Regions from separate parts of the Bacillus sp. SSR7 genome, predicted to be linked through region 3. Evidence: riboswitches for the same ligand, from Rfam matches in the RefSeq annotation. Region 3 holds a riboswitch; each other region holds the start of a gene.

Region 1 (5,895 bases), on a different contig from region 3:
AAATCTTTGCTACTGAGGCAAAAAACCAGAAACCACCTAAAAACAAATAAATAAACGCACTATCGATTGCCGTTTCTTCTAACGGTTTCCATCCTCTTTCTAGTAATCTACTCACTCCAAATAACGCGACAATTCCTGTATATACAAACCAAAATAGCGCAAAGAAATAGTGACTTGTTACGAAAGCTAGCATTGCACTAATTGCTGCGATTGGATATAAAAACGATACAAATTTATAAAAGAATACATATGATCCATTTCTTGTTTTCTTATCAATGATGCTAAATGACATCGGTATAAATAACAACATAGATAATAAAATAATTGCTTCCACTGGGTTTATATTTGACCAATCACATATTAGAAAAACAATATAACAAACAAGTCCAACTATTATATTTTTCATATTATTTATTTCCTCTCCACAAATGTTCCCTTATATGAAAATAATGAACCAATTAATGGATTGCGTACTTGTACATGAATTCGAAAGCATTGTAGTGTTTCATCATAACTTTCTACAATGTTGGCCTCTCCGTATAAGAATCTAGGTAACGGAACTTTCCTTCCAAACATGTAAAACCATTGTTTCTTTGAGGAAATATGCATTGCCCCCACCTCATCAATATGAAAATTCAATGTAGAAACAAGTATGTGTGGTTCACCAAAACAATCTACAATTTCATTATTCCCTTCATCCAACTGCATAACGGCGTTAAAATATCTTTTCTTATTATGAAAATAAAAAGTACGATTCCACCGCACAAGTTCATGTCCATGTTCATCACGCTCAGCGGTATTATGTATTGTAAATGGCACTCCCTTACCTCTCTCAGAGAAAAACATTCGAAACTTCGATGCAATTTTTAATATGAATTTTACGAAAAAAGAACCACCGTAAATTTCATCCATCTTTCCTTCTCCAATAAAGCTATTTTCTTCTGTAATCTCATAACGTTTCTGTAATTTCGGATGAAGTTTTTTATAAGAATCCCCTAATAGTCTTTCATACATATTAGCCATACATTATCCCTTTCTCTTCCTCTTGCAATTTTTTACACTTGGCAAATTCGTACTATTTATATAACCGACAATCGATAATCCAATTAGAAGTAGATTTAACGTAATTGGATTAAACGGCTCTGTAAAGCTTGCGACATTCGTAAATCCTGCCGCTATCGTTAAGGCTATTAACATAAAAATATGTACGACAAATACTTTTCGTTTTGGAAATGGCAACAGCCATAGGACACCAAAAGTAATTTCTAGTAATCCAATTATTTTAAGTACAAAAATACTATGTTCAGTTGAACCAATCATCACATATAACATTTTTACTTCTTCTGAATGAGTAAACACTAGTTTCGGTACTATTCCTTGATACATCCATACGAAAGCAAATAAAAAACATACGAACCAATATGTCATTGTTCTTCTAATGAGCAATCTAGGATGAAGTCCCTTTTCTAACCATAATTTTAAAGCATCAAAACTCCAAGCTGTCGCCCAGCCTAATAATGGCCGAAACATATAGAAATCTATTACATTCCCTATACGACCAAACCTCGTATCATAATCATATTGTGTCTCAAAATGAATGTGTTCTTTACACGGTGTATACTTCCAATAACCACGCCCTATTTGAATAAGTGATAATTGATTGTCTGTCCAAAATTTTAAAGAAGAAATCCGTTCACCTGTTTCTTTTCTTATTTCACCTATCGATTCCCCTTCACCAGCTATTTCAAGTCCAAATCCGATTTTTGTTTTATATAAAAACTTCTGCGGTTCTCCTTCTTTTTTCTCTAAATACGAAATTTCAGTAAAGCGAGCATCCCATTCTGTATGTATATGTGGTTCTTGCGTGTATTCCCATAATTTTTCCATTGTTGTATTCATTTCTGCCGAAACATAAATAGGCTTTTTCCCCTTCATTCTTCCACCTCCTATGCGCTATAAGTTTAATGTACATGCAATAAATTTATTTTGCTACATTTTTCACAAACTTCCTTTCATAAAAGAAAGAATTTTTAAAATTTATACAAAACACTTGATTCCCCAAAAAATTTAAATTATTATAAAACAAATGTTACCAACAACTTCATAAATCAAACACTCTCGCCTAAAACGTGAGATAGAGGTTGCGATACTTATGAGTATTCTAATGGAGACACAGAGATGTCTATGAAATTAGATGAAAGGAAGTATTGCCGAAATCGATATATTTCTCTGTATGTATCGATTGGGGCTGTTTTCGAATAGAAACAGAACTGTCATATGTACAGACGTGTACGTATGAAGAGCTATCTACAAAAAAGAGATATCATTTTTATGGTATTCCTTTTTTGGCGGTTTTTTTATTAGCTCCGTTTTCTGTTTCCCTTTTCCTGTAACAGCACCATCCTCACTTATTTGAGATGGTGTTTTTTGTTTTTCTCTGGTAACTACAGGAATATTGGGATTTATATATGTCCTAATCTATTCTTAAAAATGGATGAAAGAAGGAATTCGCAATGGAAACGATTGTACAAAAATTTGGTGGCACTTCTGTCGGAAGTGTTGAGCGTATTCAACATGTAGCAAATTTAATTATTGAAGAATATGAACGAGGACATAGTATCGTCTCTGTCGTTTCAGCAATGGGAAAAAGTACAGATGAACTTGTAGTACTTGCTAACGCAATTACAGAAAATCCAAGTAAACGCGAAATGGATATGCTTCTATCGACAGGAGAGCAAGTAACTATTTCATTATTAACGATGGCACTACAAGCAAAAGGGTATAACGCGATTTCATTAACAGGATGGCAAGCTGGTATTACGACAGAATCTGTACATAGTAGTGCACGGATTACTGAAATTAATACAGATCGAATTCAGTCTTATCTTACTAAAGGCACGATTGTTATTGTAGCTGGTTTCCAAGGAGTCAGTGAAGATTTTGAAATTACAACGCTTGGACGAGGCGGTTCTGATACAACTGCTGTCGCATTAGCTGCTGCACTAAACGCAAAAAAATGTGATATTTACACAGATGTGACTGGCGTATACACGACGGATCCACGAGTTGTAAAAGATGCTTATAAATTAGATAAAATTTCTTATGACGAAATGTTAGAACTTGCAAACCTCGGTGCTGGTGTATTACACCCGCGTGCTGTTGAGTTTGCTAAAAATCATAATGTCATTTTAGAAGTTCGCTCAAGTATGGAACAAGAAAACGGAACAATTGTAAAAGGAGAATGTAACATGGAACAACAATCAATCGTTAAAGGTATTGCATTTGAAGATAATATTACACGCATCACAGTGAAAGGATTAGAACAAGGTTCACTTTCAACTGTTTTCTCTACATTAGCAGCGGCACATATTAATGTAGATATCATCATTCAAAGTATTACAAATGAAGGAACTGTTCATCTCTCCTTCTCCATCCATTCTAATGATTTAAGAGAAACATTAGAAGTATTGGAACAAAATCAAGAGGCACTTCACTATGAATCAGTAGAATATGAAAATCATTTAGCAAAAGTATCAATTGTAGGATCTGGTATGGTCTCTAATCCAGGTGTTGCTGCGAATATGTTCACTACTTTAAAAGAAGAAAATATTCATATTAAAATGGTAAGTACATCAGAAATTAAAGTGTCTGTCGTTATTGACCGCCTTCATTTAGTGACAGGTGTTGAGGCGCTGCATCAATCATTTATGGCGAAAATCGAGCCTTTAGTACAAATGAGTTAATTTCCAGCGGTACTACTTAAAACAAATTATATGAATCTATTTCCTTCCTATTAAAAATAGAAAGCTGTTTGCATTATATAGAGTGACAAAAAATTTATGTGTCATTAAAAAAATACAATTAATTCTATACAACAATCGGATCATTTAATGTAGTACAGGATAGAAATATTTTTGCAAGGAAGTCTCGGTATTGTTTGTTAACAAGATACTATATGACATACTTAAAAACACCTTGTCATATTTTCCTAAACTGTGACAAGGTGTTTTTGTTTGAAAGGAATTTGTAATTTTTAATAGTATAATTAGGAAGATGATTAGATAATACACTTTTACATATAAGGAGATAAAGACAATGTCAAAAAATAAATTACTCAGAATGGACAATGTTAGCATCGTTGTAGAATCCCTTGATAATGCAATCTCTTTCTTCGAGGAGATTGGGTTAAAACTCGAAGGGCGCGCCACTGTAGAGGGTGAATGGGCTGGTCGCGTAACCGGACTCGGTTCGCAGTGCGTAGAGATTGCTATGATGGTGACTCCAGATGGTCATAGCCGAATTGAACTTTCGCGATTTCTTACCCCGCCCGCTATAGGAGATCACCGGACAGCTCCTGTCAATGCCCTCGGTTATTTGCGCGTCATGTTCACCGTTGAAGACATTGATGAAATGGTATCTAGGCTTACTACTAAGCATGGTGCTCAACTCGTTGGTGAAGTAGTTCAATACGAGAACTCTTACCGTCTCTGCTACATTCGTGGAACCGAAGGGATTTTAATCGGTTTAGCGGAAGAACTCGGTAACAAGTAATTAATGTATTATAAATGAAACTACTATATTTTTAACCACGTCCTCACTCCAGAACGTGGTTATGCTTGTTTGAGTTTTTAAAAATATATTTTCATTTTACACATAGATTTCAAGACTCTATCCAAACAGTTCTTTAACATATCACTAACATCCAAAAATCATTATGAAATAATTTAATTATTCGCTTTACCTTTTCCTAGGAAATATCACTGACTCTTCTCATTTTATATTTTATCGCTCTTTTCTATGAAAAAACGATCTATATTCATTCAAAATAACTTTCTTCACATCTGAGTAAAATACCATCATGAATAATGCAACGCCTAATACAATCACCTGTATTTTTTCATATTCAACGAAAGCACTCATAATTAACAAACCAAATCCAATATAAAAACCAAATTCGTTCTCTTTCTCAAAATCCTCATCTTCTTCATCAATATGTATTTTTTCTTCAATGTTTTGATTCCTTTTTATTAACTCATCGAGCGTAACATTGTACATTTCACTTAGTAAAATTAAATTATCAATATCCGGATAACTTTTATCATTTTCCCATTCATATACCGCCTGCCTCGTCACGCCAATCTTTTTAGCAACATCCTCTTGTGAAAATCCCTTTGACTCTCGTAGTTTTTTTAACTGCTCTCCTAAGCTCATAACGTCCCCTCCTTTAACAAATTATGACATAATGGGAGATGAAAAAGAAAGAAACTATTGGTAAAATCTGCTGTAAACCACTCGTTTACACAATAAAAAAGAGAGAATAACTCTTTGAGTTATTCTCTCTCTTCTATTAAAACAGATGAATGTTTTCTTTCTTGCAAGCTTCACGTAAATCATCAGGCCATACAGAAGATTGAACTTCACCGATATGTGCTTTTCGTAAGAAGTACATGCACATTCTTGATTGTCCGATACCACCGCCAATTGTTAATGGGAGTACGTCTTCTAAAATACCTTTATGGAAATCGTACTCACGTTTGAAGTCTTCACCTGTTTTCGTTAACTGCTCATCAAGTGATTTACTATCAACACGAATTCCCATTGATGATAATTCAAATGAAGATTGTAGTACTGGGTGCCAGAATAAGATGTCACCGTTTAATTTCCAATCATCATAATCAGCTGCGCGTCCATCATGCTTTTCACCTGAACGAAGTGCATCACCAATTCCAATAATGAAGACTGCACCGTGCTCTTTCGCAATTGCATGTTCACGATCTTTCTGTGTTAATTCTGGATATTTATCTTCTAGTTCTTGGGAAGTGATGAAAACAATTTCTTCTGGTAAATACTTTCCAAGGAACGGATATTTTTCAAATAAGTGATCTTCTAAATCTT
Region 2 (5,895 bases), on a different contig from region 3:
CCCAACCTTTATTTATATTTCTTCTATTATGGCAAAAACAGGAGCAATAGGGAAGCAAAGAGGTTTGGAACAAAAAACGAGCAAACAAATTTGTTTGCTCATTTCACTTTATTTTAGTTCACATTTATCAAGTGGAATCACTTTCGTTTTTTTCGTAAATTTATATCCTAACCAAAGTACTAAGAAGAGTGGTAAACCGATGTACGAAACGAGTACACCATTCCAATCGATTGATTCGCCCATAAATGCGCCGTAGTTTTGTCCTAAAATTACGATAATACAAAGCGTAAATGCGAAGAGTGGACCGAATGGGAACCATTTTGCTCTATAAGGTAAGTCATTTAAATCTTTTCCTTGTGCAATATATGCTTTACGGAAACGGTAATGACTAATTGCGATTCCAACCCAAGCGATAAAGCCAGACATTCCTGATGCATTTAATAACCAAATGTATACAACACCGTCACCGAATAGAGAAGCAATGAAAGCGATACTACCGACAATTGATGTTACGATTAATGCGTTAACAGGTACGCCGCGGCTATCTAATTTACCAAGAAACTTTGGTGCTTTCCCTTGGCGAGCTAAGTCCCAAAGCATACGAGTTGATGCATACATACCAGAGTTACCAGCAGAAAGTACTGCCGTTAAAATAACAGCGTTCATAACAGAAGCAGCAAAGGCAACGCCTGCTTTTTCAAAAATAAGTGTAAATGGACTTACTGTTACATCACTTGCGGCAAGGCTTTCAGTTGTATAAGGAATTAATAAACCGATAACGAGAATCGCAAGGATATAGAATAAGAGAATACGCCAAAAGATCGAACGAATTGCTTTCGGAATATTACGCTCTGGATCAGATGTTTCACCAGCAGCTACACCTAATAATTCTGTTCCTTGGAATGAGAAACCAGCTGCCATAAATACACCGATAATTGCCATGATACCACCGTTAAATGGTGCATCTGCAACAGTGAAGTTTTTGAAGCCAACAGTTTCGCCACCCATAATTCCGAAAATCATCATAAAGCCGACAATTAAAAAGATAATAATAGTAACTACTTTAATAAGTGCGAACCAATATTCAGATTCACCAAACCCTTTAACAGATAAGTAGTTTAAAAGGAAAATAATAGCTAAACATAATCCGCTCCAAATGAGGGAAGGAGTATTTGGAAACCAAAATTTCATAATTAATGTTACAGCCGCTAGTTCAGCAGCGATAGTAATTGCCCAGTTATACCAATAGTTCCATCCAAGTGCAAACCCAAGTGATGGATCAACAAATTTTGTTGCGTACGTGCTAAAAGATCCAGTAACAGGCATATAAGCTGCGAGTTCAGCTAGGCTTGTCATTAAAAAGTAAACCATAATTCCAATTGCGGCGTATGCAATTAATGCGCCACCAGGTCCAGCTGAATGGATGACACCACCGCTGGCAAGAAATAGTCCGGTACCAATTGTACCGCCGAGAGAAATCATCGTAAGGTGCCGAGATTTTAGACCGCGTCTTAATTCACCTTTTCCTTTTGTAGTTTCTGTTTTAGAGGTAGCTTGATTCGTTGCGCTATTCATGTTCAACACTCCTTTTCTTGTAAGATAGGAAGGAGCGGGGGAGAAAAATACAAAAAACCGCCAAAGGAATTTGGCGGAACGTTTCACAAATAACCACCCCATCATACCCTTCCGTTAAGATAGCACCCCACGTTTACACGGTAATTTTGTAAACGTGACAGTTCTGTTCCTTTCGGAGACAGCCCCAGCTCATATTTCCAGAGAAGAAATAGAAACTTCGGCAACTTTTCCTTTCAAACGGAGTCGGTGACATTCTCTGTGTCTCGTCCGTTTTACTCTTAAAAGTCGCAACCTCTACCTCATCGGATTGATGAGGATTTGATATATTGCTAAGATTTTTAATATATGGCAATTGTAATGACTTTCTGAATATATTGCAAGATTTTTTGTTAGGAAAAGTCAAAAAATATCGGTTATTGTTTAGGAAACGCTTGCTAAACTCCGTCCGAACCTACTGTTATGTAAAAAAAAACAAAGAAATAAATTGTTATACAAATGTTTCGCAAAAAATATTAAAAAACCCTTCAAAAATAAAAGAAAATTCAGAAAATATAATTCGACATTCATAATAAAGTCATATTTTTTGTTATAATTAAAGTAAAGCTTAAGTAAAAAGGGGAAATCAATATGAAATTAGAAACAGAAAGACTCTATATAGTGCCGTGTACAGAAGAAAGGATGCACGTCGCTAACGAGCAAGGATTTAATAGTGGTCCACATATTGTAGGGCATGTAGAAACTGTAAAACAAGATGTGGCTTTATTACCTTGGGGGGCGTGGTATGTTATTCGAAAAGAAGATGACATCGTTCTAGGTGATATAGGGTTTAAAGGGAAACCGAACGAGAAACATACAGTAGAAGTTGGTTACGGTTTTATTGAGAAATATTGGAATAAAGGGTATGCGACAGAAGCTGTAAGAGAATTAATAAATTGGGCTTTTCAAACAGGACAGGTAGAAACGATTATTGCAGAGACACTTCTTGATAATATTAGCTCGATTCGTGTATTAGAGAAATTACATATGAAAAGAGTGGGTACTACAGAAACAATGATTAATTGGAAATTAGAAAAATAAAAAATACCGCTCGAAGTATATCGGGCGGTATTTTTTTCGTTAAGGTAGCATTTGCTTTTGATCATTCGGATATCCGGTGGTCGATGCGTTAGAACGATTAGAATGATTGCGAACAGCAATGAAAATAGAAATAATAACGACAAGACCAATTGCCACGTAAGAAAGTGAAATAATCGTTGGATCCACTTTAAATGTAGTAAGTAGTGTACGAATGTTTGTAAAGATAATAAGGCCACCAACTAATACGCCAAGTAAATGAGAAGGAACGATGCGCACTAACCATGCAGCGATTGGAGCTGCGACAATACCGCCAAGCATTAACGAAAATACCCAAACCCAACTTACTTGTTCCCAGCCGAGTGAGATGAAGAAACCAATTGTTGCAGCGAGTGAGACAGGAAACTCACTCGTATCTACAGATCCGATAACTTTTCTAGCTTCATTTCCTCTTGCTAAAAGTACAGGTGTCGTAATCGGACCCCAGCCACCACCACCAGTTGAATCAACGAATCCAGCAAATAAGCCAAGCGGAACAAGTTGTTTAGCCGACATACGTTTATTTGAAGTAACAACTTGTTTTTGAATAATGAATCGTAATAAAATATAAACCCCTAAAGTAAATAAAAATACAGAAATGTATGGTTTAATGACATCCCCAGGTAAATTGCTTAAAAAACATGCCCCAACAAATGCGCCAATTGCTCCTGGTAATGTAAGCCTGGAAACGGTATATTTATCAACGTTTCCAAATTTGATGTGAGATGCACCAGAAGCGGCGGTTGTAACGACTTCAGCTAAATGAACAGAAGCGGAAGCTACAGCCGGTGCGATACCAAACATTAATAATAGTGAGGTAGATGTTACCCCATACGCCATTCCAAGTGCTCCATCAATCAATTGAGCGAAAAATCCAATAATAGCAAAGACAATTAATTTCTGCATAAATTATCCCCCTGTAATAATAAATGAAAAAGGCACTTTTCCCGTATGAGAAAAGTGCCTTTGGTTTTTCCAATCAGCAATAATTAAATTTGTTTTATTATAATACATATTAATCGTATAAATCAACTAGGTTTTAAAGTTTTTTAAATTGAATGAAAGAAAAATAAAATATACAATAAAAGGATGGAGAGAAAGGGGAGAAAGACATGTTACGATTTGATCATCTTGTACATGCGGTGAATTGTACACCGAAGGAAGCAGCAAAACAAATGCAGGAGCGTGGATTTCATACTACACTAGGCGGAGAGCATACAAATTGGGGTACTTGCAATAGTTTATGTTATTTTGATTTATCATATATAGAATTTCTGGCAGTTCAGCATGAAGAAAAAGCGAAGAAAGCAGACAATCCATTAGTACAAGAAACGGTAGTGAAATTACAAGACGGAGAAGGAATGCTTCAAATCGCAATTCGAACAGATGCAATTGAAGAGCTAGCAGTAAAGTTTAGTAAGCATGGTTTACATACGATAGGACCATTTGAAGGGAAACGTATGAGAAAAGATGGTCGCCTTTTAGAATGGAAAATGTTATTTGTAAAGCAAGAAGAGAACGGACCGAAATTACCTTTCTTTATACATTGGAATGAAACAGATGAAGAAAGAAGAAACGATTTACGTAACATTGGCACAATCACGGAACATAAAAACAACGTACAACAAATTGAAACGATTCATTACGCAGTGAAAAATGTTCGAGAAACGTTGCGAATATGGAAAGAAGTAATGGAGCTAACTGCAGGCTCAGTCGTGAAAAATGATGAATGGAATGCTGAATGTCAAAGTGTATCATTTGGTGACATTCATGTGCAGTTTTGTGAGCCGATTGGAGAAGGTCTAGTGCAAGAATACCTAAAGAATCATGGCGAATATCCATTTGCAGTCGAGTTTAAAGGGGAAAATAAACGAGGGCATGAAGTGTTAGGTAGTTTGTATATATATTAATAGAGGTGAACGTTGTGAAGGAAATGCTTAGAGAGATAGAGAGAAAACTAGAATGGCCTCGTATTGTAAAGTGTACAGCTATTTCAAAAGGTTTTTCACATGAAGAGAAATATAAAATAGAATTAGAAAACAGAGTAACATATTTTGTGAAAGTATGTGATGTAGTTCATTTTGAACGTAAACAAGAAGAATATACGTATATGAAACAATTAGAGTCATTACATATTCCAACGCCTAATTTAATTCATTTCATAAAACTTGAGGAATTAAATAAATGTGTTCAAGTATTTGAATGGGCCCAAGGTGTAAATGGTGAAGAAAGCTTAAGTAAGCTAACGGTGGAAGAACAGTATCATGCAGGAAGAAAAGCAGGTGAAGTATTAAAGAAGATTCACTCAATTGAAAGAGAAAGTGCAAGTAATGGATGGGAAACGGTTCGATGGAATAAATACGAAAGATACGTAGATGCGTTAGCAAACTATGAAATAGATTTCCTTGATTTGAAGCCAGTATTAAGATTTGTGGAGGAGCATAAACAATTATTGAAAAATCGTCCAATCACATTTTTACACGATGACTTCCATCCAGCAAATAGTATGATTCATAATAAGGAGTTTATCGTTATCGATTTTAGTGGATATGATTTTGGCGATCCCATACATGATTTTTATAACGTAGCGATTTTTACTACAAGAATAAGCAAACCATTTGCGGTTGGACAAGTTCACGGTTATTGCGGAGGGGAACCATCACTTCATTTTTGGAAACTGTACTCATTATATGCAGCTATGACCTTCCCAGCGGATATCGTATGGACAAACCGAAGCACGCCGCATTTAGTAGAAGATATGAAGGAAAGATTGAACGCGATTTTAGAAGATCATAATCATTTTTCATCCTATATTCCAAAATGGTATCAATCAAGTGAATGTAATAAATAAAGGAGGAATACATATGGAAAAAATTGCGGTAATTTCAGATATACATGGTAATATTCCAGCTTTAGAATCGGTACTCCAAGATATTAAATTGAGGGGAATCGAACGCATTATTTGTCTTGGAGATTTAGTAGGAAAAGGTCCTCATTCTAGCGAAGTAATTGAAATCATTCGTAAAGAATGTGAAGGAGTTGTAATGGGGAACTGGGATGATTTCATTACAAAACCGACTGAATTTGAAGCGTTAAAATGGCATCAAAAACAATTATCAGAAGAACAAAATGACTATTTAAGAAGCTTACCATTTTCGATTGAGTTTTATATGAGCGGCAAACTCATTCGTATGTTCCACGCGTCAC
Region 3 (5,895 bases):
ATAAATTGTTTAAGAGCTTCATCCGTGTAACGAACAGTTGGGAAGTAACGGTTTACAACACCACTTTCTGAATTAAACTCATCAACATATTGATCTTCTGGATTTAGAAGAAATGGAAAATGGTTTGTTAAAGTAATGAATTTTGTATAGAACGGCTGTGGTAAAGATTTTAGCTTTGGAATAGATTGTTCAAAGAACTCTTTATCTTTTAACCCCCAACCGACAGACATTTGTTCTGTGCCTACGTAATCATTTAAATTAAAGTAACGATCATATCCAAGTGCAGGATACATTACATCACGATTCCAAAACGTTTTATCGTTTGAATGGAAGACAGCAGAAGAATATCCGTATTTCTTTAATTGTTCTGGTGTAGCTGTATATTCATTTGTTGCATGAGTAAAGAATACAGAACCGCGGTCTAACGGATAAAGTGAATTTTCAACGATAAATTCAGCATCAGAAGTTTTACCTTGCCCTGTTTGATGATAGAAGTTATCGAAATAAAAACTATCTTTAATAAATTCATTTAAAAATGGAGTAATTTCTTTTCCATTTATTTTTTTATTAATAACAAAACTTTGTGTAGATTCCATTGAAATTAAAATTACATTTTTACCTTTTGCAGCTCCAAATAAGTTCTTATCAACTTGCTTATCTTTTGAGTCTGTATAGTTTTTAATTTCAGAGAACCCGTCCCCACTTGCAAATACACGTTCAGCTGAAGATTTAGATTGAAGTGTAATATCAAATAGATGATATGTGTATAAACCTAAATTTTTCACGACAGTTTGACGGTCAAACGAGCGCGAGAACATTTGTGGTTTATAAATAACGGAAACAACAATTTGTAGTGCTAATAGAGCAGTTACACCGCTAAAGAAAGTTCTCTTCTCAGAGCGAGAAAGCGGCGTCTTGTCGCAAAATGCTGGGAATTTACGCGAAAGAAACATTAAGATGATCGCATCTGCGAATAACAGTAATGTTTTATACGTAAAGAGTTCTTTTATACTCGTCCCTAAATCAGCCATATTATTTGTTTGAAATAATACTGGGAACGTAACGAAATCGTTATAAAATCCATAAAACATTGCATTTCCAAATAAAATGAATGATAGTATAAAACTAATTCCAACTATAATGCGGTTCCGGTGTTTAGATGCAAATAAAGCAAAACCGAAAAATAAAAGTAACGCAGCTAATGGATTAATAAAAAGCATAAATTCTTCAAAGAAATTATCAATTTTAATATCAAAAGCTAGCTTGTACACAATATATGTTTTTATCCATAATAAAACGACTGCAACGAGTGCGAATCGCAGTTTTGGAAACAGACGTTGTAGCATAATATACTCCTCTCCTAAAAAGCATGACGGTTCTTGTGGGCCTATTTGATTAGCGCCTCATTTTATATATACGAACAGTCCTTTATTATTATGTTTATTATACTATGAGTATCATTATACGAAAATAAAAGAGAGTTGTGGACTTTTTTATAACAATTGAGTAGAAAAAGGGCAGTAGGAGACAATAAAATGGAGTTTCTATGTATGATTATTATCGTGCGCGGAAAGAATCGTGTAACAATACGGAGGTTATAATGCGAAAATTATTATATTTTATAGTATGCAGTAGTGTTATACTTTTTGCTTCACCAAGTGTGTCGGTAGCTCAATATGATGCACCTCTTATGGAAGATGCCCTTTATTCTGTGTTATTCCCGAAAATAAATAAAGCAATTGAAAAACAATATGGGAGCTTGAAGCCTTATCAATGTCCTAAAATTATTAGTTTAAAAAAAGTGTATAGTGGTACATATTTATTTCAAGCAAGTATTGAAGTGACAAAGTATGAACGTGTTGCCGGGAAAATTGCGCCACCCTTTGAGAAGGTAACGATTACATTTAATAACGAAGAAGGCGAATGGGAAGTGACAAAGGTTTCAGTAAAGCGCTTACCAAACGATACGAAACTAAACTGTAAAAAAGCAATATAAAAAATTGTTTGACAAATAAAATGATCCTTTGGTATTGTTAATAGCAACAATTAGATGTTTGAAAATTAAATAGACTTACCTCATCTACTCTCAAAGGTAGAGGCCGCGATAGGAAAGAGTAAGCTATGGGAGATTTAATGGAATCTGTGATCATAGGTTGAAAGGGACTATTGCCGAAATATAAGAATAACCATCTTATTCATATATTGGGACTGCATTGAATAAATGTAGTACTGTCATAAGATTTATTTTATGGAGAGCTATTTGGAGATGTTGATGCGGTTTCTTATTTTGAGGAGATAACAACTCGTTTATTTTTTCAATATATATTTTTCCTAATAAGAAACGCGTGTGAACATTGTTCCGCGCGTTTTTTGTCTATCTAAAAGCGTGCTGCAATGAATAGAAGATTGGGGTTATGAGTTTTAGAGGAAATAAGGGAGGAATTCAAATGTATTTACACGGCACAAGCCGAATAAATGGGCAAGGACACTTAGAAATTGGAGGGTGCGACACGACGCAGCTAGCAAAACAATACGGAACACCACTTTATGTATACGATGAAGAGTCAATTCGAGGAAAGTGCCGCGCGTTTCATCGTGCTTTTAAAGAAAGTGGTTTCTCTTATCAAGTAGCATATGCAAGCAAGGCGTTCTTGTGCATGGAGATGTGCCGAGTAGCTCGTGAAGAGAATATGTCATTAGATGTTGTTTCTGGAGGAGAATTATATACTGCGCTTCAAGCAGGATTTCCGGCATCGCGCATTCATTTTCACGGCAATAATAAAACAGATGAAGAAATTGTGATGGCTCTTCAGGCAAATATTGGTTGTTTTGTCGTAGATAATTTTTTAGAATTAGAAATTTTGCATGATTTAGCAGTGCAACATGGGAAATTTGTGAACATATTAATTCGTGTAACGCCCGGAGTAGAGGCGCACACACATGAATATATTACAACAGGTCAAGATGATTCAAAATTTGGATTTGGCGTGTCAAATGGTCAAGCGATGCAGGCAATTGAGCTTGCTTTACAAAAATCAAATTATAACGTGTTAGGAATTCATTCACATATCGGATCACAAATATTTGAAACAGCCGGCTTTGTGCGAGCGATTGAAGTTCTTCATCAATTTTTAAAAAAAGTGAGAGAGCGAACAAATTATGTAGTAAAAGTGCTAAATGTAGGGGGAGGATTCGGAATACGCTACACAGAGTCCGATACACCATTAACTCTTGAGACATATGTGCGAGCTGTAACAAGTGCGGTGAGAGAACAATTTACAGTATGTGAATATCCACTACCAGAAATATGGGTTGAACCAGGTCGTAGCATTGTAGGTGATGCTGGAACGACACTTTATACAGTCGGATCTGTGAAAGACATTCCTGGTATTCGGAAATATGTGTCAGTGGATGGTGGGATGACTGATAATTTAAGACCTGCTTTATATAACGCTCGTTATGAAGCGATGTTAGCGAATCGAGGGAATGATGAGAACGAGGAAGTTGTTTCGATTGCAGGGAAGTGCTGTGAGAGTGGGGATATGTTAATTTGGGATATTACTCTACCGAAAGTTGCTTCTGCGGATTTACTAGCAATTTCGTGTACAGGGGCATACGGGTACTCAATGGCGAATAATTATAATCGGATTCGTAGACCAGCTGTCGTCTTCGCGAAAGGTGGTACATCACAAATTGTTGTAGAGCGCGAAACATATGAAAATATTATTGGGAACGATCGCATACGTATAAAAGAACTTGTTTAAATGAGGAAAAAGGAGTTGTTCGGATGGGCAATTCCTTTTTTATAAAATAAAGTAATTAAAATATATCGGAAAACTAGGATTGAAAAAAATCAGAATTGTGATAAAATACAAATACAAAGCTTATCAAGAGAAGCGGAGAGAACTGGCCCGGCGAAGCTCGGCAACCTGCTTATAGAAAGCAAGGTGCTAAATCCAGCAAAATGGAATCCATTTTGAAAGATAAGGTAAAATATATTACCGAACAGTCTTTTCGAAATGGGAAAGATTTTTTTTATGAATAAAAAGGGGGGCTGTTCGCGTGAGCGTACGGGAACATTTTGAGGAAGTATCTGAGAAAATTGAAGCGATGCTTGCTGATATGAAATATGGTTCAATTACAATTGTTGTGCAAGATGGAAAAGTCATTCAATTAGAGAAAAGTGAAAAAGTACGTTTAAAGTAAAAAGCGCTGACTAGAAAAACTAGAGGCGGTTTTAACCTATTTCATTAGGTTAAAACCGTCTTTTTGCTTTTACAGGGGGAAAAAACATGTTGACGTATGAAACGTGGGAAGAAAATGATGTTTCATTTTCAGAAGAAGATGAAACGAAAGGCGCATTATCTGTATTAAGTTGGGCTTATAAAGAATATAAAAGTGAAATTGTATACGCATGTAGCTTCGGAGTGGAAGGGATGGTACTGCTGCATCTTATTAACCAAGTAAATCCATCTGCTAAAGTTGTATTTTTGGATACAAACGTACATTTTCAAGAAACGTATGAATTAATTCAAAAAGTGCGGGAACGATTTCCTTTATTGAATATTATAGAAAAACAGCCAGAACTTACACTTGATGAACAAGCCAAAGCGCATGGTGACAAGCTATGGGAAAGCAATCCCAATCTCTGTTGTAAGATTAGAAAAATTTTACCTTTAGAAGCATCATTAGCGAATGAAAAAGCGTGGATATCGGGATTGAGAAGGGAACAATCAGAAACCCGTAAGCATACAAAGTTTATAAATCTAGATCATCGCTTTCAATCTATTAAAGTTTGTCCGCTCATTCATTGGACGTGGAAAGAAGTATGGAGATATGTATACAAACATAGCTTGCCTTATAACCCATTACATGACATTGGATATCCAAGTATTGGGTGTGAGAAGTGTACGTTGCCTGTAGGAGAGGGTGGCGATTCGAGAGATGGTAGATGGGCTGGGAAAGTGAAAACTGAATGTGGTCTTCATTACCAATAAGATGAATTTGAAAATAAAGCTAAGAGAGGGTATAGAAAATGAGTACAAGAAACGAATTAATAAATCGAATAGACGAGACATACGACGTATCACAAATTAAAAAAGAAATTGGGCTAGATAACATTGCGTTAAGTGATTTAGAACTATTAGCGACAGGAGGATATAGCCCGCTTACTGGTTTTTTAGGAAAGAAAGATTATGATTCGGTTGTAGAAACGCTTCGTTTAGCTAATGGGAGCGTTTGGAGTATACCAATTACATTACCAGTAACAGAAGAAGTAGCAGAGACGCTAAAAGTTGGAGAGGAAGTAAAACTTGTTAACGGTGGAAATGTATATGGTGTTATTCAAATAGAAGATATTTTTGTGCCTGATAAGGAAAAAGAAGCGTTACTAGTGTATAAAACGACGGATGAGGCTCATCCTGGAGTGAAAAAATTATACGAAAGACCGAACGTTTACATCGGAGGAGCTATTGTTCTTACGAAACGTTTTGAAAATAATCTGTTTCCTTCTTATCATTTAGATCCAATTGAAACGAGAGAAGAATTTAAAAAACGTGGTTGGAAAACAGTAGTTGGATTCCAAACGAGAAATCCGGTACATCGTGCCCATGAATATATTCAAAAATCTGCTCTTGAAATTGTAGATGGCCTCTTTTTAAATCCGCTCGTTGGGGAAACGAAGTCGGATGATATTCCTGCTGATGTAAGAATGGAAAGTTATGAAGTATTACTTCAAAACTACTATCCGAAAGATCGTGTCTTTTTAAGTGTATTTCCTGCAGCAATGCGTTACGCAGGACCGAGGGAAGCGATATTCCATGCGTTAGTCAGAAAGAATTTTGGATGCACCCACTTTATCGTAGGGCGCGATCATGCTGGGGTAGGAGATTATTA

Evidence for each region. Region 3 has a riboswitch for lysine ahead of lysA (diaminopimelate decarboxylase). Riboswitches for the same ligand answer to the same signal wherever they lie in the genome.
Region 1: linked by a shared signal. The riboswitch ahead of AC0NJG_RS14435 (aspartate kinase) and the one ahead of lysA (diaminopimelate decarboxylase) in region 3 are both predicted to bind lysine.
Region 2: linked by a shared signal. The riboswitch ahead of AC0NJG_RS15120 (amino acid permease) and the one ahead of lysA (diaminopimelate decarboxylase) in region 3 are both predicted to bind lysine.

What each region holds. Positions count from the first base shown of each region.
Region 1 is NZ_JBVVXV010000006.1:283,321-289,215, forward strand. It holds gene AC0NJG_RS14420 (YndJ family protein) at 1-406, opposite strand, end outside; gene AC0NJG_RS14425 (DUF4166 domain-containing protein) at 412-1,023, opposite strand; gene AC0NJG_RS14430 (DoxX-like family protein) at 1,027-1,935, opposite strand; lysine riboswitch at 2,128-2,314, shown strand; gene AC0NJG_RS14435 (aspartate kinase) at 2,514-3,743, shown strand; gene AC0NJG_RS14440 (VOC family protein) at 4,096-4,551, shown strand; gene AC0NJG_RS14445 (helix-turn-helix domain-containing protein) at 4,783-5,211, opposite strand; gene asnA (aspartate--ammonia ligase) at 5,348-5,895, opposite strand, start outside.
Region 2 is NZ_JBVVXV010000007.1:127,815-133,709, forward strand. It holds gene AC0NJG_RS15120 (amino acid permease) at 109-1,575, opposite strand; lysine riboswitch at 1,688-1,880, opposite strand; gene AC0NJG_RS15125 (GNAT family N-acetyltransferase) at 2,203-2,652, shown strand; gene AC0NJG_RS15130 (sulfite exporter TauE/SafE family protein) at 2,692-3,594, opposite strand; gene AC0NJG_RS15135 (VOC family protein) at 3,801-4,598, shown strand; gene AC0NJG_RS15140 (aminoglycoside phosphotransferase family protein) at 4,613-5,539, shown strand; gene AC0NJG_RS15145 (metallophosphoesterase family protein) at 5,553-5,895, shown strand, end outside.
Region 3 is NZ_JBVVXV010000003.1:286,473-292,367, reverse strand. It holds gene AC0NJG_RS08805 (LTA synthase family protein) at 1-1,346, opposite strand, end outside; gene AC0NJG_RS08800 (DUF3888 domain-containing protein) at 1,601-1,996, shown strand; lysine riboswitch at 2,086-2,267, shown strand; gene lysA (diaminopimelate decarboxylase) at 2,448-3,764, shown strand; SAM riboswitch class I at 3,882-3,990, shown strand; gene AC0NJG_RS08790 (YezD family protein) at 4,063-4,206, shown strand; gene AC0NJG_RS08785 (phosphoadenylyl-sulfate reductase) at 4,293-4,997, shown strand; gene sat (sulfate adenylyltransferase) at 5,036-5,895, shown strand, end outside.